Regions from separate parts of the Pseudoalteromonas sp. S3785 genome, predicted to be linked through region 1. Evidence: predicted binding sites of a transcription regulator. Region 1 holds the regulator's gene; each other region holds the start of a gene.
What was found. Region 1 encodes LexA, which represses DNA repair genes until DNA is damaged. Its sites were predicted from a motif close to TACTGTATNNNNATACAGTA; they were not measured.
Positions count from the first base shown of each region.

Region 2: CWC17_RS02590 (YebG family protein) is a predicted target of LexA. The motif match lies at 1,529-1,548, and genes of this name have one in related genera.
Region 3: dinB (DNA polymerase IV) is a predicted target of LexA. The motif match lies at 1,567-1,586, and genes of this name have one in related genera.
Region 4: CWC17_RS11240 (DUF4007 family protein) is a predicted target of LexA. The motif match lies at 1,389-1,408, and genes of this name have one in related genera.

Region 1 covers NZ_PNCT01000031.1:30,355-33,944, reverse strand. The annotation lists gene coxB (cytochrome c oxidase subunit II) at 1-863, opposite strand, end outside; gene lexA (transcriptional repressor LexA) at 1,336-1,953, opposite strand; gene CWC17_RS09120 (PaaI family thioesterase) at 2,131-2,571, shown strand; gene CWC17_RS09115 (hypothetical protein) at 2,582-2,962, opposite strand; gene CWC17_RS09110 (DUF7218 family protein) at 3,194-3,445, shown strand; gene CWC17_RS09105 (hypothetical protein) at 3,589-3,590, shown strand, end outside.
Region 2 covers NZ_PNCT01000007.1:56,123-59,712, forward strand. The annotation lists gene dsbB (disulfide bond formation protein DsbB) at 119-637, shown strand; gene CWC17_RS02580 (DUF6170 family protein) at 639-941, shown strand; gene CWC17_RS02585 (ComEA family DNA-binding protein) at 955-1,251, opposite strand; gene CWC17_RS02590 (YebG family protein) at 1,597-1,911, shown strand; gene CWC17_RS02595 (peptidoglycan DD-metalloendopeptidase family protein) at 2,049-3,212, shown strand; gene CWC17_RS02600 (bactofilin family protein) at 3,202-3,590, shown strand, end outside.
Region 3 covers NZ_PNCT01000004.1:26,805-30,394, forward strand. The annotation lists gene CWC17_RS01290 (aldo/keto reductase) at 1-639, opposite strand, end outside; gene CWC17_RS01295 (acyl-CoA thioesterase) at 706-1,128, opposite strand; gene CWC17_RS19325 (hypothetical protein) at 1,281-1,457, shown strand; gene dinB (DNA polymerase IV) at 1,598-2,650, shown strand; gene CWC17_RS01305 (M17 family metallopeptidase) at 2,770-3,590, shown strand, end outside.
Region 4 covers NZ_PNCT01000041.1:6,264-9,853, reverse strand. The annotation lists gene CWC17_RS11245 (DEAD/DEAH box helicase) at 1-1,263, opposite strand, end outside; gene CWC17_RS11240 (DUF4007 family protein) at 1,494-2,432, shown strand; gene CWC17_RS11235 (hypothetical protein) at 2,434-3,590, shown strand, end outside.

The DNA.
Region 1 (3,590 bases):
CTTGCCATATACACTTGCTCACCTAGCGTCATTAACTCTTCTTTAGGAATCGTTTTCTCAAGTAGGGCTGCATCGGCTAATGCCGCTTTCTGCTTAGCTTGCTTAGCATCTGCAAGCCACGCGTTAAAATCCTCTTGTGACTTAGCTTCAACTACCACGGGCATAAAACCATGATCTTTACCGCACAGTTCGGCGCATTGGCCACGGTAAATACCCTCTTCGTTGATGTTGGTCCACGTTTCATTAATAAACCCCGGGTTGGCATCTTTTTTAACGGCAAAATCAGGTACCCACCAAGAGTGAATAACATCATCAGAGGTCATTAAAAAACGCACCTTTTGATTAATTGGCAGTACTAAAGGTTTATCAACCTCAAGTAAGTAATTAGGGTTTTTATTAGCAAGGTTGGCTATTTCGTCTTGAGGGGTAGACAAAATAGAATAAAACTCCACGTCTTCGCCCATATATTCATAATGCCACTTCCACTGTGATCCAGTGATTTTAATGGTTAAGTCGGCCTTACTGGCATCTTCCATTGCAATCAAGGTTTTAGTGGCAGGGATTGCCATGGCAATTAAAATAACAAACGGAATGGCAGTCCAAAGAATTTCTACTTTGGTACTTTCATGAAATTGGGCAGGAACTGCCCCTTTAGATTTACGGTGATGAATTAGTGCCCAAAACATAATTGCGAACACTATCACCCCAATCACACAACATATTAAAAATATTGTCATGTGTAGCTGATATACATTATTACTTATATCGGTTACGCCCTTGCGCATATTGTATTGGCTATTAGCCAGCACTTGCTGCGGGAACATAATCAATACAAGCCACAAGGCAGAGGTCAGTTTACCCATGTGACGGCTCCTTTGATGCTATTGCGAATGCAAAGCGAAGAGGCATACGGCTTAAACGCCAATTCGTTATTTTTATTATTTAACCAACCTAATTTGTTTTGATTGGTATAGCTGCGTCAACAATGAATGTGTATTTGTGTGTTCTCAAAACCAAAAAGCTGTGAGTTATTGTTAGCCCAGCACATTAATGATTAGCTAAAAAACGTACAACAAGCAAGTTTTAGTATAAAAAACAAACAAGTTGTATTTTAAAATAAGCTTTAATTACGCCAGCTTAAACACAAGTTAGTTGCTAAATAGCGAGTAAAACTAGGGGGTGCATCATATAAAAGAGGAGTTAAGTGCGAGTGCAAAAAAGTTTACAGGCTAAATAATTTTAGGGCGCTTTGAGGTAGCGGAAGGTCTTTCTTAAAACAAAAATGCACACTTAAAAGTGCGCATTTATAAAAAGTTACTTAAAAATAGTTAAAAATTACATCCAGTCGGCATTTCTTATTACGCCAACAGCTAAACCTTCAATATTAAAAGATTCGTTTTCAAGGTCTACCTCTATAGGCGTAAACTCTTCGTTTTCGGCGTGTAATAATACTTTTCGGCCTGCTTTTTCGAGGCGCTTTACGGTTACGTCTTCATCTACCCGCGCAACCACAACTTGGCCGTTTTCAGCTGTTTGAGTACGGTGTACAGCAAGTAAGTCGCCGTCCATAATGCCTATATCTTTCATACTCATACCGTTAACACGCAGTAAAAAGTCAGCGGCAGGTTTAAACATAAGTGGGTCTATTTTGCAGTGGCTCTCAACATGTTCTTGCGCCAAAATAGGCGAACCCGCTGCAACTCGACCTATTAATGGCAGACCTAGTTGCTCTGGCTCTTCTTCTTCAACCAATTGAATACCACGGCTTGCGCCTGGCTTCATTTTAATAACACCTTTTTTGGCAAGCGCTTTTAAGTGCTCTTCTGCGGCATTAGCACTTTTAAAACCTAGTGTTTGCGCAATTTCGGCACGTGTAGGAGGCATACCAGTGTCTTTAATAAAAACTTTTATTAGTTCGAGTATTTGAGCTTGGCGTTTAGTTAATGGTCGCATACAACTGGTTTTCCATACAGTACATTTAACTGTGAGTATATACAGTTAAATAAAAATCGCAAATTTAAATTGCGCTTTAAAATAGCTAAACACACCGCACTTGGATATATTTTAGGTAATTACAGACGTTCAGTATTTAAAATGCTATAAATTTGCTTTCAACATAAAGGAGTAATTATGAGTATTTGGCACCAACCCATCACTTTAGCGCTTTGCAAACAGTTAGAGGAAGGCATTGACGGCCAAGGCACATTAATGAAAACCATGGGTATTGAAGTCACAGAAATTGGTGACGATTACCTAGTTGCCACAATGCCAGCAATTCCTGAGCATCATAATCCTATGGGGATGGTTCACGGTGGTGCAAATGTAGTACTTGCCGAAACAGTAGCAAGCTATGCTGCTAATTTTGTTGTCGATTTTACAAAGTTTTATTGTGTAGGGCAGGAAATTAGCGCAAGCCATTTAAAAGCATCTCGCAATGGTACTTTAACTGCAACCGCTAGGGCTTTTCATATAGGTAAACGTAGTTCTGTGTGGGAAATAAAAATAACAAATAGCCGCAATGAGCTGTGCTGCGTATCAAAAATGACCGCAGCAGTTGTAGAGCGCAGATAATTACTTATTGTTATTTTTCGATAGGATAAATAGTAATTTCCATACCTGCACCAATCGCAGATATACGTAGCAGTGTGTCTGCATGTAAGGCTTGGTTAAAACATTTAGGCGACGTGCCCGATTCAAAGCCAATATCAAACGTTCTTCGCGAGCAGCTGAGCCATTGTTTAAGCGCATTACGTGAACACGACTCAATAAGCTCGCACAAATGGTTAATCGCTTTATCTGGTGTTGATATTTCACCTGAGGCTTCAATACGCGCAAGTTGACGATATTCGTCTTTGTCATAATGCAAAACCGTCGCGTTTTTCTTTAAGTCTGCCACTAAGGCGCTAATATCATGTTTAGACTCAAGCTCTAGATCTACATTTAAAAATTGAATTTCCGACATTGTCTGCTTTTTACCCTCTTATAGTTTCATCGCAAACTTTAACGCAGTTTTACTTTTATACCAAATCAACTAAGCGGTAAACATGGCTTTATTAATAGAAAATACCTATTTAAACGCCATTGGCACCTAATTTGCCTTATTAAACGGGTTAGGCTAGTTAAGAACAAATTTAGCGTTTATGTATGAAAGTTATACACACACTGTGTAATTAAAAGCTGTAGGAGAACAATAATGGTAGATCATGGTCCGCAAATTAAAAATGATGAACAGTACGATGCACTTCGCGATGAAGGCATGAGCAAACAAAAAGCCGCGCGAATTGCTAATAGTAATACTCATAAAACCGCAGTTAAAGGCGGCAAAGCCTCAAAGTATGAGAAGCGCACTAAAAAACAGTTATACGATCAAGCAAAAGAGGTAGGCATTAGTGGCCGCTCAAAAATGAGCAAACAAGAGCTAATAGATGCCCTGCGTGAGCATTAAACGCAGCCTCACTGATTTTTTATCGCTCCTTTTTATTATTTTTATAAAGTTAGAGTAAGCTTATGAATAACTGCGACAAAATGTCGCAGTAAAAGCATGGGCAGCTGTAATACACTAACGCTAAAAATAATAAGAAGCACAAAAT
Region 2 (3,590 bases), on a different contig from region 1:
TAACCTCTTATTAATTTCATCTTAAAAAATGCCCCTTCGGTAGCTTTTTTACCCTTTTTGTTGCTCGTTACTTTATCCTAGTACATAATTCAACGTCTTAATTCAATGCGGATTTTTTATGAACTGGCTAGCAAACCTCCCTACTAAACGCACTCCATGGCTACTATTTACAGGCATTGTATTTTTATTAGAAGTCACCGCACTGTTTTTTCAATATCAAATGGGCCTTGCACCATGCATTATGTGTATTTACCAGCGAACTGCGGTATTAGGGTTATTAGGGGCGGGTGTTATTGGCGCAACTAAACCGCAGAGTAAATTAGTACGTACTATTGCTTATTTAGTGTGGGGTATATCAAGCGTATGGGGCTACTTTATTGCGCGGGAACACATAGAAATGCAAACAACCACCGATCCCTTTGCATTTAGCTGTGAATTTAAGCCTAACTTCCCAGCTTTTATGCCACTGCATGAATGGATCCCTAGTTTTTTTCAAGCCACTGGGGATTGCGGAAATATTGATTGGCAATTTGCAGGATTAAGTATGCCAGCGTGGATGGAAATTCTTTTTGCGTTATTTACTATCACGCTTTTTGTACTTGTTATCACTCGCTTACTTACTAAAAAGTCTATTTAATATGTTTACATTTTTTACCAGTCAGCTGCCTGAATTAAAGCACCTTAAAGTGAGACAGCGACAAGCCGTTGTTGCGATTGCGCTAAGTATGCTCCCCGCAACCGATAGAGTGTTATTGAGAATAGTAAAGCTGCTATTGCTCAGCCCATTATTTTTATTATTTACTGTTTTTAAAGGATGGGAACTCATCCCCTTCTTAATTTTAGGTGGACTGTGTTACCCACTTTTAACAGCACCGATTGAAATAAACTTTGCTAAAAAGTATTTAACAAAAGCACTTGAGCAATATTCACAGGGCGCTTAGCGCCCTGCCTAACCTATAGAGATACTTTTCCTTCTAATTTAGCTACCAACTTTTTGCCTATTCCTTTTACGTTAGCTAAATCACTTAGCTCAGTAAACTCACCATTTTCGGCTCTGTAATCAACAATAGCCTGCGCTTTTTTCTTACCAATACCGGGAAGCGTTGATAGCATTTCTGAATCGGCACTATTAATGTTAATAACTGGGGGCTGTTGCATTTCAGCCATAGGCTTATCAACCACAGGGTTAGCGTAGGTGAGCGCGCTAAAACCTAAAAAGCTAATAATAAGTAGCGTTAAAAGATTTTTCATTTGTTATTCCTTATTTTTGTTTATGCCAAAGCGTTATGGTTAAACGGCTAATTTGGCTTTAAGCAAGGGCTTAGTTTTTATTAGAGGAAATAATCTAAAATAAGGATCGACTTGCATCACTTATATTATTTCCAGTGCATAATCACCCAAATCCGAAAACCTAAAATGCAGCTGGTACAACAAAGTGATTATCTAAATAAAGTAAAGTTACGCTTTTTTGTCAAATTTATGACAATCTAAAATGTCGTGAATACTTGCAATTTATTTCGCAAACATTTACTGTATATAAAAACAGTGACCTACAAGTCAGTAACCACATTACCACGCAATCAAGCAGGAGAGATCATGGCTGTTGTTGTTAAATATGTTGTAGAACGAAACGGAGTTGAGCGAATGACGTTTACTACTAAAAAAGAAGCGGATGCCTATGACAAAATGCTCGATATAGCAGAATCGCTTGAAGTAATGCTGGAAAAAGTAGATGTGCCTTTAAGCGAGCAACAAGTAGAATCGCTCGCGCTTGAAATTGCAAAGAGTAAAGATGACTTTATGGCAGTGCTAAAAGGTGCAAAAGAGCCCTCAACAAAAGGCGCAGCGAAAGCTAAAAAAGCCGACAACGTAGCATCAATAAAAAATAACGATGAGCAACAAGCTAGCTAAATTGCGACGATTTATAAAAAAGGGCTGCTATCAATAGCAGCCCTTTTTTATTAATTTTTGAACAGTTACAAATTTTTTCTGGCTTTTTAAACTGAAATTGATACATTAATCCGGTTAATAGCGAGTATTTATGTGTCATGTCAGTATTTATTAAGTCTTTTTACCAAAAAATTTTTCCAGCCCGTCAGTTACTTATTCGTCAAAATGGCGAAGTTAAGCATGTTGTTTTGGCGCCTTGGTTTCAGCTTTTTACAGTACTACTTATTTTAGGCACTATTATTTGGGTGGGTATTTCTAGTTTTCGTGTTTATAGCCAAACAAATAAAATAACATACATTGAACAAAGTCAAATTGATAAGCAACAAGTTTGGCAAAAACAGGTTCGTGAACAAAAGGCGCTGCACGCTAAGCAGTTAGAGCAACTTGCTGTCCTTGAGCAAAAGCAAGCGCTTTTACAAGGTATGATTGAATCTCTCCCCGCATCTATAAGCAAAGATACTATAAAACTAGAAGAACAACTTGAATCGCCTATAAATGAAGACAAAGGCGAGTTTCATGAGCCGCTTGTTGATGAAGAACAAAAAAACAAACACGCAAACCTATTTACGCCAATAACTTTTGCTGCACGATATGAGCGCTTAAATAAACACTATGAGCATAATTTTGCGCGTATCGATGCACAAATAAATAAGCGCCACGATGCAATTTTAGCGATGTTAAAAGGGGCTGGGTTAGAATCCGCTCTTGAACAACATATAGCGCTGGCCTCCCAAAACAGCGCACAAGGTGGGCCGTTAGATGTATTTGATGAAACTAAAATACCAAAGCCGTTTTTAGCCATTGTTGATAAGCTATTATTACTCAACAACCTTGAAAACTTTTTAACCGAGCTGCCTAACTCTCTGCCCTTACCTGCGGCTAAATACTATATTTCGAGCAACTTTGGTCTTCGAAAAGATCCAATGAACAACCGCCGAGCTTTTCACAAAGGTGTTGATTTAGCCGGCTGGCACAAAACCGAAATTTTTGCCCCTGCCGATGCTGTTGTGCTTCGCGCTGGCAGAAACGGCGGCTATGGTAACTTTATAGAGCTAGAGCATAAAAATGGCTTGATAACCCGTTTTGGCCACTTAAATAAGATTAAAGTGAAAAAAGGCCAAACAATCGCTAAAAATGAGGCAATTGGATTAATGGGTAGCACTGGCAGAAGTACCAGCACCCACTTACACTATGAAGTGTTACTCGATGGCAAACATGTCAATCCTCTAAAAATAACAAAGGCGCTTTCTCGTGTTCGGTAAAAAAAAGCAATCAAGTAGCCAGGCTACTTTAAAAAGAGTAAATCACACCCCTTCTATTATTTCTGAAGATGTGCGCTTAACTGGCACACTTACCAGCCAAGGCGAAGTACAGCTAGATGGCCGCATTGATGGCGATATAAAAGCAGAGCACTTGGTAATTGGCTCTACCGGCATTGTTGAAGGTGTGGTTGAGGCTAAAAGCGTCGTTGTAAAGGGCAAAATTATTGGCTCTCTTAACGCCAGTGAAGTGAATATTCAAAGCAGTGCTCACGTGCATGGCGATGTTTTTCACGACACCCTCAGTATTGACGCAGGAGCCATTATTGAAGGCAGCTTAAAACAACGCTTTGAAAAAGAAGAACCGGAACTTATTAGCGA
Region 3 (3,590 bases), on a different contig from region 1:
GCTAAATTCATTCTGAATCGAGACCATTCGCGGTAAGTTATGCGCTTTAGCTAAATTTAAAAATTGGCTAATGCCCCATGGCGTGTCATCTGAAAGACCACAAAATTTTATTTTTCCGGCTTTAACACACTCATTAAGGCCTTCTAAAATATCTAGCATGCCAGCTTGTTGCTGCTCGGTATTTACGTCACTAAAAGTAAGTTTACCTGGCCACTGCCTGCCAAAATGCGGGGTAGAGCGATTAGGCCAGTGCAATTGATATAAATCTATGTAGTCGGTTTGTAAGCGTTTGAGGGAGTTATCTACAGCCTCAATAACCGCGCTGCGTGTTATATCGCCGCCATCACGTACCCACGACAAGCCGTTGCCCGCAATTTTAGTGGCCAATACAATATCACCACGTTTTTGTTGGTTGCGGTTTAGCCAGTTACCAATAATTTGCTCTGTTTTACCGTAAGTGTCTGGTGAAGGAGGAACGGCATACATTTCGGCGGTATCAATAAAATTAACGCCTTGCGCTAAGGCATAGGCTATTTGCTCATCTGCCTCTTGTTGGGTATTTTGTTTACCCCAAGTCATGCTACCTAGGCATACTCTTGAAACATCAACCCCGCTGCTGCCTAACGGACTGTATTGCATGTAAAATCCTTAAATTGTGTAAGATCTTGAGTGTGGCTTATCAATACCAGCTCGCATACTATTTAATTAAGCGAATTGGTGTAATGCCGATAATAATGGCTCAGTGATCGCCGCCTTTTGCCCCGTTTTAAAGTCAAACATAACTACTTGAGAGTAGCCTGTTGTAGTAACAGCTTGCTGTGCATGACTATATACAGAGTAATTCATCATAAAGCGGTCGCTTTTTATATCCGAAATTGTAATACCTACGGTTAAAGTATCTGGAAAGGTTACAGGGCGCTTGTAGCGAATGTTGTTTTCGCTAATAACGGGACCTACGTCACCTGGTTTTATCGTATCAAACTGGTTTATTTTATTTAAAAAGTCGATGCGCGCAATTTCAAAATAACGCAAGTACACCACGTTGTTTACATGTTGTAGGGCGTCCATATCGGCCCAAGCGACGGTGATATCGGTATGAATAGGGTGCTGTTCTTTGAACCTTTGCATATATGTGTACTCTTAGTTTTAAATGAATCAGGTTATCAATATGGTGTTTGTAGCTCAAGACAATAAATACCATGTTTTTTTATAAGATGATTGTACCTATTTATTTTTAGGACTACAGTTAAATAACACAGGCCACACACACGAGAACACACATGCAAAATATAATTAATTGGGCTTTAGCCAGTTTAGTTTTTATAGCATCTTTTGCTTGCTACGCTATGGGTAATGCTTCAGGCGGTATCATGCTTTTAGCTGCGGGGTTTTTATTGGAATTTGTTTTTTGGCTACATTGCTTTAAAAAAGAAAATCGCTTTAAGCTGCCGTTTTAAAAGCTGTATAAAGCTTGCTTAATTTAAACGCCAAACTTACTAGCGATTTAACTTTAGCAGGTTAACTGGCTTTATTAACCTTGCTTAATGAAAGTGAATCCTTAATAATGGCTGTATAAATAAACAGTTGTTATGTGGTAATGAAAAAGTTTATTCATATCGACATGGACTGCTTTTATGCAGCGGTTGAAATGCGCGATAACCCCAATCTTGCCAATGTGCCTTTAGCCATTGGTGGTAATAGTCGCCGAGGCGTGCTTTCTACAGCAAACTATATAGCGCGCGAATATGGTGTACGCTCGGCTATGTCTAACTATCATGCCAAACAATTATGCCCAGATTTAGTTATTGTGCCTGGGCGAATGGCTGTTTATAAAGAAATTTCTCAGCAAATTCGGGCTGTATTTAAACGTTATACTGACCTAATAGAGCCTTTGTCGCTTGATGAAGCCTACCTAGACGTCACCAATAGCTCGGCATTTAAAGGTAGTGCTACGCTTATTGCTCAACAAATTAGAGCCGATATTTTCAACGCTACTGGTCTCACTGCCTCTGCAGGCGTTGCTCCCATTAAGTTTATTGCGAAAATTGCTAGCGATGAAAACAAACCCAATGGCCAGTTCGTTGTATTACCAGATGAAGTTGATTCGTTTTTAAATAATTTGCCGCTGGGTAAAATACCTGGTGTGGGTAAGGTCACCCTTGAAAAGCTTAATTTAAAAGGATTGTACACAGGTAAAGATGTTCGCGAGAAAGGCGTTAATTGGATGCAACAGCATGTGGGGAATTTTGGTGTATCGCTTTATCAAAAATGTGCTGGCGAATACATTGGTAAAGTAACAACCGAGCGAGTACGTAAATCACTCAGTGTTGAGCATACTTATGAATACAACAAAAATAGCTTACAAGAGTGTCTAGATCAGTTGCCTAAATTACTGGAAGAGCTGACAGCGCGTCTTAATAAACAACAGCTACAAAATCGTATAAATAAATTAAGCGTAAAAGTGAAATTTGCAAATTTTGTGGTGACCAGTGCCGATCAAGCTCATCATCAATTAAACACAGCTATTTTTACTGAGCTACTTTCAAAAGCGTATCAACGGGGTATGCAGCAACCTGTGCGTTTACTAGGCATAGGGGTTGGAGTTAAAAATGAACCTAATTTAAATCTACAATTGAGCATTCTAGATTAGAGTGTACTTGAGTGTAACACCAAGTTGCCAGATTAAAATGAGCTGATCGCAGGTGGCTGGTTTTGTGTTTTTATATCAACGATAATAGCCCCTTATGTTTTCTAACAGGAGCTTTACTTATGGCATATCCTCAAGCGATAGCTGCACAATCACTCAGTGCAAGCTTTGCAGCATTTTCTCACGATGCACTTATTATAATTAGTGATGACTTTTCTCAACTTCCGAATAACTCACTACGTGATGCCATTGAATCACAGGCTAAAGTAGACTCTCGTATTGGTAAACAAGTTACGTTTTTAGTAATTGATAATGTACGCGTTGTTTTAGCACCTACAGGGCCGCTTAACCGCGATTACGATGATGTAAGACGCTACTTTGATGCCGCCAAACTCGCGATTAACGAAGCAAAAGCCGCGGGCAGTGTAAACCCTGCTATTTATTTACCTAAATTACATACGGATGCGCGTTACCAGCATGCATTAGAGGTGGCATATTTAGGTGCATGCCAAGCATTATGGCAACCTTTAGAGGCGCGTGAATACCACGGTGAAAGTATTGAGCCAATTACGCAAATTGGTTTAATTGATGCAAGTGAGCAAACAGTAAAAGCAGTTAACGCAATTGCTGCAGGCCAATATGCTGCACGCGATTTATGCGGTACTGAGCCTGAACGTATGGCGCCACCACGCTTTGCCGATTACTGTGTTGAGCTTTTCAAAGGCTCTACAGTGGCAGTTGATGTGATTGACGATATAGACACAATAGATAAAAACTACCCTATGCTTAGCACCGTTGCGCGCGCATCTTATGCGGTTGAGCGTCACCACCCACGCATAGTAAAACTAGAGTACGTACCAGAGGGTGAAGTAACGCGTACGCTAATGTTTGTGGGTAAAGGTTTAGTATACGACACCGGCGGCGCCGATTTAAAAGTAGGCGG
Region 4 (3,590 bases), on a different contig from region 1:
GGTACACGCAAAAACAATAACTTGTGAGCCAAGGTTACATTCATCAATAATTGTATTTAAGATCTGTCGATTACGCTCTATGTTACTTGCTAAAGTCGTCATTGTTTCAACACCGCCCGCATCCCTTAATTCGTATGCAGCAATACCTGAATGATCATAATTTAACGACTTAAAGTTCGCTTTGGCTAAGTAACCTTTTTCTACTAGGTAATCTATCGGCGATAAATAGCCCGAGATTTGCATTGATACTTTATTATTATAGAAAAAATTAGCTAGGCGAGCGTCTTCTTCAGATAATCCATCCTCAGAATAGCTTCTTCCTGGGGTTGCTGTTAAACCTATTAAGTCAGCATGAAACGCCTCATCAACAATAAAGTCTTGAACCACTTCTTGAAATTTAGGGGCAACAGCTTTGTGAGCTTCATCAAAAATAACTAGTGTGACTTTTTCAGCTAGTTTGCTATATAAAAGTTGTAGTTGCCTTGAGTCACTTTTTCTTAAACTTAAAAATTTATGTAAGCCAGCAACTACAAAGCCAGAGTCAATACCACTTAGGCTTTCTGTAGAACTTGAATAAAACCCATAAAGAGAAGTGGTACGGTTACCCAAAGACTGCCATGCTTTTGAAAATTCAGAGTAAGCTTGTGAACAAAGCTCCTCCCTGTCTGCTAACCACAAAACTAAGTTATTCTCAGATTGCCTGAGATGTTCAGCAGCTATATTCATTGCGGTACGTGTTTTACCAGCCCCTGTAGGCAAATGAATCAATACTCGTTTTTTATTTTGATCGAGCTGAGAAAAAACCTGTTTACTAATACCTCGCTGGTATGGGTAGAGACCGTAGTTTGGCTCAATACAAGATATGCTTTCTAAGCCACTGTCTTGTTCTAGCTGACTTTCATACAATGCAGAAAGCCCTAGTAACTCAGCAAACTTTTCAGGGTTATCATTTGCCCAACTTATTATCGCATCATAGTATTTTGGAGTAACATTTTTTGCTTCAAGTTCAAAGCTTGGAAATAGCTCGGCTAGTTGCGTTGCAGATAAACGGTCGATGAGTTTATTTCGTAATTGAGAGTCAAAAATAAAGTCGACCTGTTTTATACTCGCAACTATGCCTGCAAGTTTGTTTTTATTGTAAGAGTTGTTTTCTGTTATCTGATTATCTTTTGCATCAAGTTGCAGTGCGAAATTTATTGAATTTTTGGGAAGAAAACTTAATAGTTCGTCCTCAGAAAAGTTTGATAGAATTTTTGTCAGCATTGATATCCCTTTCAATATAAAACCCAACCTTTTATCACTAAATCAAAGTATTAGATAAGTAAAAATGTATAATACAAAGAAAGGTACAAATTTGTAACCCATAAGATAAGTTTTTTACCAATACTAGCTGTATAAATAAACAGTAAATTATAAAATTAGAGCTTTCTCTCAGCTAATAATCCGTATAATATGTGCGGCGTTGGACAATTTCTCCAGGAGCAGTTTTAAGCATGAAAGCTAAATTTACAGGGCACGACACCTTCCCTTTACGCTATGGATGGCTATTTAAAGCTATTAATCACTTGAATAATAAAGGCAATTTTTCTTCTAACGAAGAAAATATACGTCACTCTATTGTTGAACTAGGTGTAGGCAAGAATATGGTTAAGGCGATTCAGTATTGGGCTGAGTCGGCTAATGTGATAGAAAAAATAAACAAAGGTGAAATAGCTCATTCTGTAGCATATAACGGAACGTTTTTATTTGGCGATAAAACTGTAGATGGACACGACCCTTTTTTAGAGCTTCCTGGTTCTGTATGGCTTATTCATTTTTGGCTGAACTTTAACAACATGAGTCTAACCGCCTATCGTTACTTTTTTAACTACTCTAACGTTCAATATTTTGAAAAAAGTAAGCTAGTAGGTGACTGTTATGATGATGCAAAACGCCTCGTTAAAACAGAATTAGGTAACCTAAGCACATTAAAAAAAGACGTAGATTGCTTTTTAAACACTTACAGCAAAAAACAAAAAAATAGCACAACAAAAAAAGCTGTAAAAGTTGATGAAGACCATTTTACGTCACCTTTAGCTGAATTAAATTTAGTACAAGATAATGGTGGCGGCTTTTATGTAAGCAACCTTGTTGAACGCCCTGAACTACCTGTTGAAATATTTATTTATGCATTGCTTGAGTTTTTTAATGAGGAAACAAAAGACTCTAATGTAAGCACTATTGATTTTGATTCTTTACTTACTAAACCTTGCTCACCTGGCAGAATATTTAGGCTCTCTGAGTCTGGGTTAGGACAGAAGTTAGATGAAGCACAAGGCTTTACAAATAAGAATGTAACTTGGGTTGATTCTTTAGGCTTACGTCAAGTAAATATATCTGCTGATATAAAAAATAATGCAATCGATTACTTAAAAATGTACTACGGTAAATAACATGTCTGAATCTTTAATTACAATAAATCAACGCTACAAAAGTTCGACACGAATTGATACCGAGAGTACTGATTTTTCTCCATTTATTGATGAGTTTGTACTACACGGTACAGCTATAAATGTACTTGATACCGTTAGCCGTGAATTTGAAAATAGTACACAACGTGCATTTACAATTACAGGCCCTTATGGTTCGGGTAAATCTACCGTTGCTTTGTTTTTATCATGCTTGCTTTCTACAGATTTAAAGCAGCGTAATTATGCACTAAAAAAATTAAACAGCTCTCAAAGCGTTGTTACCAATTTTGAAGAGCGCTTTGCGTTAGAAAATGGCTGGCAAACTGTTAAGCATGTTTGTGGTTTAGAAGCACCAGCAAACAGTATTTTGGTTAGCTTGCTAAATGCATTTAATCAAGATTTTGACTCAGAAGAAATCTCGAGCTTTGACGATGATAAATGCTTAGCAGAAATAAAAAAGCTTTTACAAAAACCAAGTGAAAATGAAGATGGTACTTTAATTTTACTTGATGAAATGGGTAAAGCCTTAGATTATCAATCTCGTGAGAACAAAGATTTACACTTATTTCAATCTTTGGCTGATATTGTACAACAAGCAAAAAGACCTGTTTTGCTCATGGGCTTTTTACATCAAGCGTTTTCTGACTACGCTAAGAATAAAGATGTTAAAACTCAAAAAGAATGGAGCAAAGTACAAGGCCGTTACCGCGATTTAAGCTTTAACCCATCGATTGATGAGTCTTTAACGCTAGTAGGTGATTCGATATACCGTGCACCTAAGGTAGCCGATGCAATACAGTCTAAATACGCCGATTTAGTTAGTACTGTAAGCGGCGCTTTTACAAACCAAAATAAAAACAAGCATGCACTTAGCACAACACTGCCACTAGATCCTATAGTGAGTTTATTGCTTGGCCCTGTATCTCGTCGTCGCTTTTCTCAAAACGAACGCAGCTTATTTGGCTTTTTAGCATCCCACGAAAAGTTTGGCTTTAGAGAGTTTTTAGATTCAAATTACTGTGAGCTAAATGAAGAGCTAAATCTTTATCGACCAGAAATGTATTGGGACTACCTTTACCATAATTTACATCATTTAATTGTTACCTCGCAGGACAGTAAAGCATGGCTTGAAGGCTCTGA